2 regions of the Corynebacterium vitaeruminis DSM 20294 genome follow, and region 1 is predicted to be linked to the other one. Evidence: predicted binding sites of a transcription regulator. Region 1 holds the regulator's gene; the other holds the start of a gene.

Region 1 (7,200 bases):
CGACCGAGTCCCAGGCAGAGGGCATCGGCCTCTTCCGCACCGAGATGTGCTTCCTCACCGCCACCGAGGAGCCGAGCGTGGAGGAGCAGGCAGCGGTGTACAAGAAGGTGCTCGAGCAGTTCCCGCACTCCAAGGTCGTCGTCCGATCCCTCGACGCCGGTTCCGACAAGCCGGTCGCGTTCGCGTCCATGGCGGACGAGATGAACCCGGCCCTGGGCGTCCGCGGCCTTCGCGTCGCCCGCGCCAACGAGGACCTGCTCACCCGCCAGCTCGACGCTATCGCGCTGGCTGCCAAGGAGCTGGGCCGCGACGAGAACTCGCCCACTTGGGTCATGGCACCGATGGTCGCCACCGCCCGCGAGGCGAAGTGGTTCGCGGGCCTGTGCGCCGAGCGCAACCTCACCGCGGGCGCGATGATCGAGGTGCCCGCCGCCTCGCTCATGGCCGACAAGCTGATGCCGTACCTCGACTTCGTCTCCATCGGCACCAACGACCTGACCCAGTACACCATGGCTGCCGACCGTATGTCCCCGCAGCTGGCGTACCTCACTGACCCGTGGCAGCCCGCGGTGCTTCGCCTCATCTCGCACACCTGTAAGGAAGGCAAGCGCTTCAACACCGCCGTGGGCGTGTGCGGCGAGGCCGCTGCCGACCCGCTGCTCGCGTGCGTGCTGACAGGCCTTGGCGTCAACTCGCTGTCCGCCGCATCCACCGCCATCGCCGGCGTAGGCGCGCAGCTGGCAGCCGTCGACCTCGAGACCTGCCAGAAGGCAGCCGAGGCGGCGCTCGACGCCGAGGGTGCCACCGAGGCCCGCGCCGCCGTTCGCGCGGTCATCCAGCCGAGCTAAGCAACGCGCAAAGCCGGTCGCTCCCTTCTATGCAAGAGGGGAACGACCGGCTTTTTGCTGCTTGTCGACGCCTACGGCGCGATGACCACTTCCACGCCCTTGTCGCGCAGTGCCTGCACGAAGGACTCCGGAGCGTTGGCATCGGTGATGATGACGTCGATCTCGGAGATGGCGCCGAAGCTCACGAGGTAGTCAGTGCCCATCTTCGTCGAGTCACACAGCACGACCACTTTGTGGGCGTTGGTGATCATGGCCGACTTGATCGCGGCCTCCTGCGAATCGGCGGTCGACAGGCCGTGGTCGAGGGTGAGCGCGTTGGTTCCGATGAACGCGACGTCCGCACGCATGAGCGCTAGGGTGCGCAGCGCCGTATCGCCGACGACGGCCTGGGTGATGGCGCGCACCGCGCCGCCGAGAAGCTGTACCTCGTCGAGGCCGGAGTTGGCCAGCGAGAGCGCGATGGAGAGGCTGTTGGTCACGATCGACCACTGCTTCGCCTGGGGCTGAACGGCGAGGAGGTCCGCGAGCGCGGCGGTGGTGGTACCGGCGTCGAGGAACATTCCGCCGTTGGCCTCGGGAAGGTAGGCGAGCGCCGCGTGGGCGATGGAGTTCTTCGCGCCCGATGCCGAACGCGCGCGTGTGTCCAGGCTGAACTCGGTGGTCTGGAAAGTCTGGTTGGCAACGGCGCCACCGTGGACGCGGTGGACGACGCCCTCCCGATCCAAGACCGCGAGGTCGCGCCTAATGGTCTCGGCGGTGACATCAAACCGAGAGGCAAGCTCAGTGACGTTGACGCGGCCCTCGACGGCGGTCAGTGAAGCAATCTGTCGGCGACGCTCCTCCGAATACATCTCTATCTCACAACTTTCTTTCAGGATTGACCACGATGCGGACATCGGACATGTCCGAACAATCCGTATGGGAATGAATAACTTAACTTCCATCCATTGTGGCACGCGGGGAGGGGCCCGAGAAGACACTTTCTTTTTGAATGAGGAGTAAACGGGCACTCAATCAGAAATTTGCGAGGAAGAAAACCAGAAAGGCCCGTTTTACTTGCACGGAAATACCAAACAAGCAAACATGTGACTCTCGTCAAAGTGCCGCCGGGCTACCCCAATCAGGGTGTAGAAAAAGACGCGCCCACCGAATTTTCGGTAAACACGTCCCTTTAGGGGTTCGGCAAATCACAGCTTTCGCATAACCGAGACCACCTTGCCCATGATGGTGGCGTCGTTGCCGGGGATCGGGTCAAACGCGGGGTTATGGGGAAGCAGCCACACGCCGGTGGAATCGCGGAAGAACTCCTTCACGGTGGCCTCGCCGTCGATGAGTGCGGCCGCAAACTCGCCCTGTTCGACCACCGGCTGCGAGCGCACAACGACCCAGTCGCCGTCCAAGATTCCGGCCTCGATCATGGACTCGCCCACGACCTGAAGCATGTACAGCTCGCCCTCGCCGACGATGTCCGCGGGCAGCGGGTAATAGGTGTCGATGTTCTCCTCTGCCAGGATGGGTGCACCAGCCGCGATCGATCCCACGACGGGGACCATGTGGGTGCCGGAGGACATGGAAGAAAGCTCTTCCGGGACCTTGTCGGGAACCGGGGCGAGCTTTGCGGCCTTTTTCCCCGGCTTCTTTGGCTGCTCCGGAAGGGCTCGGACGTCCACGGCGCGGGGTTTGTTGGGGTCCCTGCGCAGGAACCCCTTCTTCTCGAGCTCTTTTAGCTGGTAGGCCACTGAAGATGTGGACTGAAGCCCGGCCGCGTCGCCGATCTCGCGGATGCTCGGCGGGTAGCCGCGCAAGACGACCGCGTCCCGGATGACCTCGAGGATCCTGCGCTGTCGCTCGGTGAGCTTCGGTTCCTTGGGCTGTGGCGAAGACTTCTCTGTGCTCATAGTGTGTTGTGTCCTTTGCGTCTATTCGTCGCTCGGGGAGTGGGGACCGGCGCAGCGTGTGGAAAAGGATTCGAAAGGGCGATCTCGAAAACCTATTTGATCTTTCCTAGGACAGTGTAGCGCATGAGGGGACAAACAGGTACACATGTTCGAATTTCGTGTCGCGGGATTGACAACCATTCGAAAACAATCCATAATTTCGAACAGACATGCGAATCGGTTGGTTTCGGTGGGGAACCTTTTGTTTAAGGTTTTGCGTGTTCCTACAGATCGACCTAGTTTTCCTCAAAGGAGTTGTAATGACTATCTTGTCGCCACGTGCCAGCACGCGTCGTCATACTCGTGGCCCGGCCGCGCTTGTCGTTCCCGCTGCTGCAACCTGGGACGGCGGGACACTCGAGATCGGTGCCGGCCTAGCACCGGTTCGCACATTCGATCTAGGGGAAGGTGAACATGTGGAAACGGAGGCTTCCTCGGAAGTCAGCCGTTCGAGCAAGGCCTCCTCTTCGAGCCTCATCGTCGGCTTCTTGCTCGGGCTCACCCTCATGGGCGGCATGCTGGCCACCTGGCCGGAGGATGGGGCGGCGCCAGCCGCTACCGCGCCCGCGGTAAGCCAGGGCCGCTAGGAAAAGGCCACCTGTAGCAACCGGGTATGATGTAGCCGTGCATTGCCCGTTTTGTCACAGTCAGCATTCCAAGGTCATTGACTCGCGCGTCATAGACGGCGGCACGGCGATTCGTCGGCGCCGCGAGTGCAGCGTGTGCCAGGGCCGCTTTACAACCATCGAGAAGGCCCAGCTGCTGGTCATCAAGCGCAACGGCATTACCGAGCCGTTCAGCCGCGAAAAGGTCATCGTCGGCGTCCGCCGTGCCTGCCAGGGGAGGAACGTGTCGGAGGACGCGCTCAAGGTCCTCGCCCAGGAGGTCGAGGAGTCCGTCCGAAACAAGGGCAGCTCGCAGGTGTACGCGAACGACATTGGCCTCGCCATCCTCGATCCGCTCCGCGAGCTGGACGAGGTCGCCTACCTTCGCTTCGCGTCGGTGTACAAATCTTTCGAAAGCGCCGACGACTTCGAGTCGGAGATCCGGCTCATGCGCCGACGCGACCGGCAGAAGGAGTCCTAGGCCCCGAGCGACTGAATCGCCTTGGCGATCTTGCGCTCGGAAACGCTCTGGGCGGTACCCAGGCGCTGTGCGAACAGGCTCACGCGAAGCTCCTGCAGCTGCCACTGGATGTCGCGGATGTTTGACACCCGGATGGAGCCCTTCCGTGCCGAGGACACTTTCTGGCTCAGCTGTGCCTCGAGCTTTTCCACGACTTCCTGTCGCTGCTGGTCCTTGCCGGGGTTCCTGTCCATCTCCTCGAGCCGGATGCTCATGGCCTGCAGGTAGCGGGGGAGGTGCTTGAGCCGTGATACGCCGTGCTTGGACACCGCGTGCTCGGGCAGCAGGAAGTCCAGCTGCCGGTTGAGGTCGTCGATGGCGGCGCCCTTCCAGCCTTTGAGCTGGTTCTGGATGTCAAAGTAGGACACCAGACCGGGTGCGAGCGCGACGATCATTTGTCGCACCCTCCCCGCCACGAGCTGCCGGACGGTGGAGAGCAGGCTCTGGAACTCCTCCGGCGTGCGTACGGGCCCGCCGTGCTCCATCATGAGGTCGCGGATCGCCGCGGTGCGGGCATCGTTGACCAAGCCTTCCGGGCCGCCGTGCGGGTAGTTTTCCACCGCGACGCGCTGCTTGAGGGGGAGCCCGTTGAGCGTCTTCTGGGTGTTCACCGTGATCTCACGCAGCAGCATGGTGAGGTTCGCGCTGAAGATCGACGCCTCTGCCTCCTCCTTCGTGGGCATGGCCCTGACCGCGATGCCGTTGGGGGTGGCCACGAGCGCGGGGTAGGCCTTGACCTTCTGCCCGTCGACGGTGGTCTGGATGGCCTCCTTGACCTCGCCGAGGGTGTCCCTTGTCCAAGTAGTCGTTTCCTTCTGCTCGATGCGGCGGTTGACCCGCGACACGGACGACTTGATCTGTCCCGCGCGGCGGCGCTTGAGGGCGTCGAGGTCGCGGTCGGAGTCGATCACCTTGCCGTGGCGGTCGACGGCGGCGTATCGCATGCGCAGGTGGGCGGGCAGCTTCGTCTGGTCGAAGTCACCGGGCTCGATGGTGATGTGCGTGATCTCGCCTAGGCGCTGCGCGATCTGCTCCAACAGGCCGCCCTCGTCGGGATGGAGCGAGGGGAGGATGCGCTCGGCGAAGTTGGGGGCGGGGACAACCGAGCGGCGGATGTGCTTGGGCAGCGAGCGGATGAGCTCGGTGACGAGCTCGAGGCGCACGCCGGGGACCAGCCACTCGCAGCCCTCCTCGCTGATGCCAGCGAGCAGGGGGATGGGGACCTGCATGGTCACGCCGTCGTCGGGTGCGCCCGGCTCGAACACGTAGGAGAGCTCGAGCTTGAGGGAGTTCTGGTACCAGGTGCTCGGGAACTGTTCCTCGGTCACCTCCTGGGCGTCGTCGTGCAGCAGCTTGTCCGGGTCGAAGTCGAGGAGGGTTGCGTCCTCGCGGGAGGCCTTCTTCCACCAGCGGTCGAAGGTGACGCCGGAGTAGACGGACTCGGGCACGCGGGCGTCGTAGAAGTCGAAGAGGCTGTCCTCATCCACCAGCAAGTCGCGGCGGCGAGCCTTCGCCTCCAGCTCCTCGGCCTCGGCCAGCTTCTCGCTGTTCTTCTTGTAAAAGGCGTGGTGGGTGGTCCACTCGCCCTGAACGAGGGCGTGCCGGATGAACAGCGCACGCGCGTCCTCAGGCTCGACCCGATGAAAGGGGATGAGCCGGTCGACGACGATGGGCACGCCGTAGAGCGTGGCGCGCTCGTAGCACATCGCGTTGACGTGCTTCGTCGACCAGTGGGGCTCGGAGTACTGATGCTTGAGCAGATCCTGGGAGAGCTCCTCGACCCAGCGCGGGTCGATCGCCGCGACGTCGCGCGCCCACAGCCTGGAGGTCTCCACGAGCGCCGAGGCCATGATGAACTGCGGCGGCTTCTTGGACAGCGCGGAGCCCGGGAAGATCGCAAAGCGGGTGTTCCTGGCGCCCTGAAACTCCCTCGACTCGGCGACCCGGATACCAATGTGGGAGAGCAAACCCGACAGCAGCGAGCGGTGGATGGCGTCCTCGTCCGGCTTTTCCACGTCGTCCGCCGGCTTGTCCCAGCCGATCTGGTCACCGATGTTCTGCAGCTGGCGGACAAGATCCCACCACTCGCGGATACGCATGTAGTGAAGGAACTCTGCCTGCATCTTCTTCTTGAAGGCGTTGCCGGACAGCTGGGCGCGCTCGCCGGAGATGTAGTTCCACAGGTTGAGGTAGGTGAGGAAGTCGCTGGTCTTGTCCCTAAACCGGGCGTGGAGCTGGTCGGCCTGGGCCTGTTTTTCCAAGGGGCGTTCCCGAATGTCCTGGATGGACAGCCCGGCGACGATGACGTAGACCGCGCCCAGGCAGCCCAGCTGCTGTCCGGCGACGAGCATGCGCGCCATCCGCGGGTCGACCGGGATCCTCGCGAGCGTGCGTCCGACGCGGGTGAGCGTCGGGGAGCCGTTCTCCGAAGTGGAGTTGGTCAGCGCGCCGAGCTCGTGGAGCAGCAGCAGGCCGTCGCGAATGGAGCGGGTGTCCGGCTTCTGGATGAACGGGAACTCGTCGATGTCGCCTAGGCGAAGGCTGGCCATCTGAAGGATGACGCTGGCCAGGTTGGTGCGCAGGATCTCGGGGTCGGTGAACTCCGGGCGCGCCTCGAAGTCCTCCTCCGAGTACAGGCGGATGGCGATGCCGTCGGCAACGCGGCCGCATCGTCCCGAGCGCTGGTTGGCGCTGGCCTGCGAGATGGGCTCGATAGGCAAGCGCTGAACCTTGTTTTTGAGCGAGTAGCGGGAGATGCGGGCGGTTCCGGTGTCCACCACGAAGTGGATGCCGGGCACGGTCAGCGAGGTCTCGGCGATGTTGGTGGCCAGCACGATGCGGCGCCCGGAGTGCGGGCGAAACACCTTGTGCTGCTCCTCGTTGGACAGCCGGCCGTAGAGGGGAACGACCTCGGCGCCGCGCCACTTCTGGCCCTCGATGGCCTCCCTCGCCTCGCGGATGTCGGCCTCGCCTGCGAAGAAGCACAGGATGTCGCCGTCGCCGTAGCCCATCAGCTCTTGCAGGGCGTCGATGAGGCCGTCGACGGGGTCGATGTCGACCGTCTTCTCGCCCACCTGTGCCTGCAGCGGCCGGTAGAGGATCTCGACGGGGTAGGTGCGTCCGGACACCTCGATGATGGGAGCGGGGTTTCCCTCGGAGTCGGCAAAGTGCTCCGCAAAGCGCTCGGGGTCGATGGTCGCCGAGGTGATGATCACCTTGAGGTCGGGGCGCTTGGGGAGAAGCCGCTTGAGGTAGCCGAGCAGGAAGTCGATGTTGAGGCTGCGCTCGTG
Region 2 (7,200 bases), 230 kb from region 1:
CGGTCTTGAAACGGTTGACCTTCTGCGCGCGCTCCAGCGACTCGCTGCCGGAGGCCTCGTTGGTGATGTCGAGGATCTGCCCGCCGATCACCTCGGTGCGCATGCCTCGCCACGGAGAAAACGCGCGGGCGCGGGCCTCTTCGGGGACGCCTGAGCCGTGGAACATGTCATCGGCCCAGACCATGGCGAGGTCGCCGATGAGGATGGACAGGGAGGCGCCGAAGTGCTCGGAGGAGCCCGCCCAGCCGTCGGCACGGTGCTGGCCCTCGGCGATGCGGTGGATCGTGGGGTTGCCGCGGCGGGTGTCGGAGGAGTCGATGTAGTCGTCGTGGATGAGCGCGCAGGCCTGGATGAACTCGAGGCTGCTGACGGCCCGCAGCACGGCATCGGGATTATATTCACCGTCTTTCCATCCGCCCACGGCCCCGAAGCCCGCCCACGCGTAGGTGGGGCGGATGCGCTTGCCGCCGCCTAGGACGTAGGCACGCAGGAGATCGACAGACTCGGCGACGGGAGCGCCGATCTCCGCGACCGCGGCGGCCTGCTCGTCGAAGAAGCCCTCCAAGCAGGCCTCGACGTGGCCGGGGATGTCCGAAAGCCCGATGGGGGCGGAGCTGAAATCTGGGGCGGCGGTGGGCATGATCCTTCTATGTTCAGCTTTCTTTGACGACGAGGGTGTTCCTCGGGGCGGACAACAAACGATCCCGGGTGCTCCCGGGTGGTGGAATGAAGCTGCGAGGACGGCGGGGGATAGCCCCGTCTTCCTTTTTCATTCCTCGTCTTACTTCAATAAGATACCCGGCATGGCCCAGCAACCGATTCCCGCCTCGTACCAACGCTCCATCACTGACGTCATCAGCATGCCGAGCCCCGGGCGGATCCCCTTTTCGGTTGAGTTCATGCCCCCGCGCGACGACGCGGCTGAGGCGCGCCTGTGGAAGGCCGCGGAGACCTTCCACGACCTCGGCGCGGCGTTTGTGTCTGTGACCTACGGCGCGGGCGGGTCCTCGCGCGAGCGCACCACCAGGGTTGCCCGCCAGCTGGCCCGCCATCCCTTGACCACGCTCGTGCACCTGACCTTGGTCAACCACACCGAGGAGGAGCTCATCAGCATCCTCAAGGACTACGCTGGCGCGGGTCTGTCCAACCTGCTCGCGCTGCGCGGCGATCCGCCGGGGGGCGACCCGCTGGGGGAGTGGACCCCGACGCCGGGCGGCTACCACTTCGCCAGCGAGCTCATCGAGCTGACCAAGCGCCTGCCGGAGACCTCGCACTTCCAGGTGGGCATCGCCACCTTCCCCGAGGGGCACTTCCGCGCGCCCTCGCTGGAGGCGGACACCGAGTTCACCCTGGCCAAGCTGCGCGCCGGGGCGGAGTTTTCCATCACCCAGATGTTCTTCGACGTCGACTACTACCTGCGCCTGCGCGACCGCCTGGTGAAGGCCGACTCCGAGCAGGGCGCGAAGCCGATCATCCCGGGCATCATGCCGATCACCTCGCTGCGCAGCGTGCGCCGACAGATCGAGCTGTCCGGCGCGCACCTGCCCGCGCAGCTTGAGGAGCGGCTCGTCGCCGCCGCGCGTGGGGATGAGGAGGCGCACCGCGACGACATTCGCAAGGTGGGCATCGAGGTGTCCACGGCGATGGCCGAGCGCCTCATCGCCGAGGGCGTGCCGGACCTGCACTTCATGACCATGAACTTTGCGCGCGCCACTCAGGAGGTCCTCCACAACTTGGGCATGGCGCCCGCGTGGGGTCCGGAGCTCGGCCACGACGCCGTGCGTTAGTCGCTTCTTGCTTGTCGACGCCTATCGCTCCGCCGCTGGCAGCCGCGCCGACAGGGGCAGGGCCGCATAGAGAATGGCGAACGGGCGGGGATCCCCGCGGAAGACGAAGTTGCGCAGGAGATCCTCAAACCCGAAGGCGCGGTAGAGCCGGAACGCGGAGTTCTCCTCTCCCGGAACCTCGGGCGTGGACAGCACGACGAAGCGCTGCCCGGCAAGCGAAAGCAGCTCCTGGATCAGCCGCGTGCCGATGCCCATGCCCTGGCACTGCGGGGCGACGTGGATCTCGGTGAGCTCGAAGAAGGAGGCGAGAACCTCGCGCTGAGCCGCGCTCGGACCGCCGGTCTCGAACACCCCGCGCATGATCTGCTGCGTCCACCAGTGCGAGTGGCTCCCGGGGTGCCCGTAGGTGACGCCCAAGACGTGCGTCCCGTCATGAGCGATGACGGCCTGGAAGCCGGGCTCGGTGCTGTCGCGCTGCCACACCGTGATGCGTTGGTCGCGCATGTCACGGGAGTAGTTCATGGCCTGCAGATAGATGTCCACCAACTGCGGTGCTAACTGGGCAAACTCCAGCCGACTGATGGGCATATACGTCACGGTCACGCCCTCAAACTTACGGTAGTTCCCCGTTCCCGTCATGGGATTGGGTTAATTGTGCGGCGGCGAAATGTTCGAACACCCTCTTCCCAAATTCGAACACGTGTACTAAAATCGTGGGTGAAGGTCGTGGCTGGAGCATACATTCAGTCACGTACCGCCGAGGGGCCGGGAAGCCGGTCGGGCGAGCCTCCCTAAATTCGCTTCGCAACAGAACACAACGCAACAGCATTCACTGAAAGGAGTGTTGGTCACCATGTCACAGGTTATCTCCGCAACGGCAAAGTTCAGGCGGTCCTCGTTCAAGCGGGAGGAGTTTCTGGGGAAGGCGCGCTACCTCCTCGCAGATGCCAAGCGTTCGCTGGCGGCGGGGGACAAGGAGTCGGCGCTGGAGTTCGCCTACCAGGCGGCGCTGCGCACCGCTGGCGCGCGCGTCGCGGACTCCAAGGTTGCCACCCGCGCACGCAAGCCCCAGAGCGCGTGGGAGCAGCTGCGCCTTGTGGACGAGGAGGGTGCGGCTCAGGCCGCGCAGTTCTCCGCCTACTCTAGGCTGCGCTCGCGCGTGGCCAGCGGGCTCGAGTTCAACGTGGACGAGGGCGTGGTGCGTCGCCTCGTCGAGCAGGTGGAGGGCTTCATCTTTGACGTTGAGTCGGTAGACGGCCAGCTGCCCGCCGCCGCCTAACGCCTACCCCTGAGGGGGAAATAGGCTCCCGCCGTTGGGGTGTTCGGATTACCCCAAAAGTGGCGGGTTTGCCTGTTTGGGCACTAATTCTGGAGGGCGGGAACTTTCTTACTATCCTTGTAGTTGTTACAAATGAACTCGAATAAAACCCATTGTTAACCCCAAGGAGGTAAGGGTGGCTCTCTCAGAACAAGAGCAACGTGCGTTGCGTGAGATTGAGCAGTCACTGATGGCTGATGATCCCACGTTTGGAGCGTCAGTTACTGATGCGGGGTTTGGCCAGGGCGGCTCCTTGAGCATCCGCGGCATCGCGGTGATCGTCATCGGCCTCGTCATGCTCGTGGGTGGTGTGGCACTCAGCCAGCACTCGCTGTGGTTTGTGACCTTGAGCATCCTTGGGTTCATCGTCATGCTCGCCGGCGGGGTGTGGATGCTGAAGGGCAAGCGCGGCCCGGGCGGCGGGTTCGGCTCGCCCAAGAAGAAGTCGGCGCCGAAGCCCAGCGGTGGGTTCGGCGGCCGGATGGAGGATAACTTCCGTCGTCGCTTCGAAAGCTAATAGATAAGTCATAGGCGGGCGCCTCGGTCATGGGACCGGGGCGCCCGCCTTTGCTCGTGATCTAGGCCAAGAACCGCGGCGCGGGGGAGGGGTGGGTGACGCCGTCGCGTTCCACGTACGACTGCCTGGCGGCTAGGTGCGGGTGGGAAAGAACCTCGTCGGGCGCGACGACCTCGAAGGCGCAGGCGTCCGAGCCCTCGAAGACCTGGGTCCACTCCCGCTGCGTCTTGGCGGCGAACGTTCGTGCGAAGGCCTCGCGCATGGCGGGCCAGGTCGACTCGTCGTATTGCTTCGCGGGATCGAGCTCGCCTTCAAGGCCAAGCTTCTCCACGAGCTCGGCGTAGAACTGGGGCTCGATGGCGCCGACTGTCATGTAGCGGTCGTCGGCCGTGCGGTAGACGCTATAGAAGGGCGCGCCGCCGTCGAGCAGGTTTCCGGCGCGGCCGCCGGACCACTGCCCGGCCGCGCGTAGGGAGTGGAGCATGGCCGTCATGGAGGCGCAGCCGTCGACGATCGCGGCATCGATGACGCTGCCTTGGCCGGTGAGGTTCGCGCGTATGAGCGCCGCCAGCGCCCCGGCGATGAGGTACATGGAGCCGCCGCCGAAGTCGCCGAGCAGGTTCATGGGCGGGACCGGGGTGCCGTCCGCGCCCGCGATGGGCTCGAGCGCACCGGAGATGGCCACGTAATTAATGTCGTGCCCCGCGCGCTGGGCGAGCGGTCCGCTCTGACCCCAGCCGGTCATCCGGCCGTAGACGAGGGCCGGGTTCGCCCGCATGGCTTCCTCTGGGCCGAGCCCGAGCCGCTCGGCCACGCCGGGCCGAAACCCCTCGAGCAGGATGTGGGTGGAGGGAAGCCGGTCGAGGATCTCGCTCACGTGCGCGGGGTCCTTGAGGTTTCGCTCCCAGAGGATCTGGTCGCGGAAGAGAACGTCGTGGGGGACGCTGCCGGGTCCGGCTCCCGCGCCCGGTCGCTCAACCCGGGTGACCGTGGCGCCGAGGTCGGCGAGCACCATCCCGGCGAACGGGACGGGCCCGATGCCGCCGAGGGTGAGCACGTTGATTCCTTTGAGGGGGCGGGAGTTGCTCATGCGCTCTCCTTCTATGTGATCTGAGTTATAAAACCGGTCGAATTATGGTGGAGATTACTATAAGTCGCCCGGCGGGGAGAGTTTTCCCTTCTATTGAGGCCCCCACACTGCCCCCCCACTTTCCCCCACCTTTCTCCTTGCTGGTGCAGGGGCCCCTTGGGGTACCCTGCACCACCTGAGAGAAATTACCAGCTTGTCGATGTGTCAGATCACTTGTGTCGTGTAGTGATGGAAAAGTGAATAAAAAGGCGTAAATGATGCGAAAGTTACTGATGTTACTGGAGTGAATTGGGGCGCGGGTGGGCAGGAAAAACCTCCCCACTTTTATACCTGCTGTTCAAAGGCTAGAAATCGCGTCGTCTGGGTCGGGTTTCGGCGTCATTGCTTCCTTAAGTGGGGGAAAGTGGGGTAGTGTGGTGGGCGATGGTAGAGCGGAGAACCTAAGAAATTCTCAACTCGCACCATGAGGAAAAACATCCGATCGATACGGCGTGTGGAGGTAAGGCCCCGATGTTCCTCGGTACCTATACCCCCAAGCTGGACGACAAAGGGCGGCTGACGCTGCCGGCGAAGTTCCGCGAGGATCTCGCCGGTGGGCTGATGGTGACCAAGGGGCAGGACCACTCCCTGGCCGTGTACCCGCGCGAGGAATTCGCAGCGAGGGCACGCAAGGCGGCGGCGGTGTCCCGGACGAACCCGGAGGCCCGCGCGTTCATTCGTAACTTGGCGGCCAGCGCCGATGAGCAGCGCCCGGACGGGCAGGGTCGTATCACTCTGTCGGCCGCGCACCGCGCCTACGCGGGCCTGACCAAGGAGTGCGTCGTGATCGGCTCGGTGGATTTCCTCGAGATCTGGGACGCAGAGTCCTGGAACGCATACCAGCAGGAGACCGAGGCCGCCTTCTCCGCGGCTGACGGCGACGTGCTGGGAGACCTTCTGTAAAGCACAGCGGAGGTTGGCGTAAGAACTCCGTTCGGAGTGAGTGGGATCTGGTGTACTTCCCCGATATCAGATCCCTCCTCCCCGGACGGGGCTCTGTGTTTGCCCCGCAGCGCAACTGCCGAGAACACGAACGAGGGGGTGGCTAGTGGAAAAGGCGCTAGGTTCCGAGGAACTTTCCTACGACATCACGGACAACCACGGGCACGTCCCCGTCATGCGCGAGCGCATGGCCGCCCTCATCGAGTCGCCCGTCGCAGCGCTGGGCGATCGCGCGGTCATCCTCGACGGCACCCTCGGCGCAGGCGGTCACACCGAGTACTTCCTTTCGCAGTTTCCGCAGGCCATGGTCATCGGGCTCGACCGTGATGAGCATTCGCTTGCCGACGCGCGCAAGCGTCTCGAGCCCTTCGGCGAGAGGTTTCTGGGCCTGCACTGCCGCTTCGACCAGTTCGAGGAGCCGCTAGCCGAGGCGGCGGCCGCGGGTGCCCGCCCGGCGCAGGTGGTGCAGGAAGCGGGCTTCGCCGGGGCGTTGTTCGATCTCGGCGTCTCCTCGATGCAGCTCGACCAGGTCGAGCGCGGCTTCGCCTACCGAGTGGACGCTCCGCTCGACATGCGCATGGACGACAGCACCGGGATCACCGCCGCGGACGTGCTCAACACCTATTCGCACGGCGACCTCGCCCGGATCCTCAAGAACTACGGCGACGAGCGGTTCGCGGGCAAGATCGCCTCGGCGATCCTCCGCGAGCGGGAGAAGGAGCCGTTTAGCACCTCCGGGCGGCTTGTCGAGCTCCTCTACGCCACCATCCCCGCAGCCAGCCGCCGCACCGGCGGGCATCCCGCTAAACGCACCTTCCAGGCACTGCGCGTGGAGGTCAACCGTGAGCTCGAGGCGATCGAGAACGTGATCCCCGTGGTCGTCGACAAGCTAGCGCCCGGCGGAAGGGCGGTGTTCATGTCGTACCAGTCGCTGGAGGACAAGATCGTCAAGCGCCTGTTCAAGGAGTACACGACGAGCAAGACCCCGCCGGGGCTGCCGATGGACCTGCCCGAGTTCGCCGCCAAGTACCGGCTGGTGACCCGCGGTGCGGAGAAGGCCAACGAGCAGGAGATCGCGGACAACCCGAGATCGGCGCCCGTCCGAGTCAGGGCCATCGAGGCCTTAACTTAAACCCCCTACCCGAGACCCCACTTTCGACACGCAAACGACACAGGTTGGAGCACACACAATGACCATGACGCAAGGATCTGGCCGCGATTCACTGCGTCGCTCGCATGTATCGAGGGACTATTCTCGCCAGTCGACCGCGACCCTTGACGGCGCGCGCCGCATCCCGCGCACGAACCCCGCCGCCCCCGAGCGCGCTCTCGTGCCGCCGGGGCGCCGCCGCGCCTTCCAGCACACCCCGGGCTCCCAGCAGCGCTTTTCGCAGCGCGGGCGCCGGATCGCTGACAACAAGAAGGCCGTCGAGCCGCGGCTGGTCAAGATGCTCGCCGGGCTGTTGGTGTTCATCGCGCTGGGCGTGTTCATGGCCATGACGGTGTC

The links. The regulator LexA, encoded in region 1, represses DNA repair genes until DNA is damaged. The targets are predictions, from matches to a motif close to CGAACANNTGTTCG.
Region 2: the regulator LexA is predicted to act here: its motif matches at 2,481-2,494, upstream of B843_RS09105 (SAV_6107 family HEPN domain-containing protein).

What each region holds. Positions count from the first base shown of each region.
Region 1 covers NZ_CP004353.1:1,760,082-1,767,281, reverse strand. The annotation lists gene ptsP (phosphoenolpyruvate--protein phosphotransferase) at 1-848, shown strand, start outside; gene B843_RS08090 (DeoR/GlpR family DNA-binding transcription regulator) at 920-1,699, opposite strand; gene lexA (transcriptional repressor LexA) at 2,036-2,746, opposite strand; gene B843_RS13820 (hypothetical protein) at 3,202-3,372, shown strand; gene nrdR (transcriptional regulator NrdR) at 3,410-3,871, shown strand; gene hrpA (ATP-dependent RNA helicase HrpA) at 3,868-7,200, opposite strand, start outside.
Region 2 covers NZ_CP004353.1:1,991,294-1,998,493, reverse strand. The annotation lists gene B843_RS09120 (polyprenyl synthetase family protein) at 1-640, opposite strand, end outside; gene metF (methylenetetrahydrofolate reductase [NAD(P)H]) at 804-1,787, shown strand; gene B843_RS09110 (GNAT family N-acetyltransferase) at 1,809-2,390, opposite strand; gene B843_RS09105 (SAV_6107 family HEPN domain-containing protein) at 2,641-3,066, shown strand; gene B843_RS09100 (DUF3040 domain-containing protein) at 3,242-3,622, shown strand; gene B843_RS09095 (CaiB/BaiF CoA transferase family protein) at 3,684-4,712, opposite strand; gene mraZ (division/cell wall cluster transcriptional repressor MraZ) at 5,223-5,654, shown strand; gene rsmH (16S rRNA (cytosine(1402)-N(4))-methyltransferase RsmH) at 5,869-6,825, shown strand; gene B843_RS09080 (hypothetical protein) at 6,884-7,200, shown strand, end outside.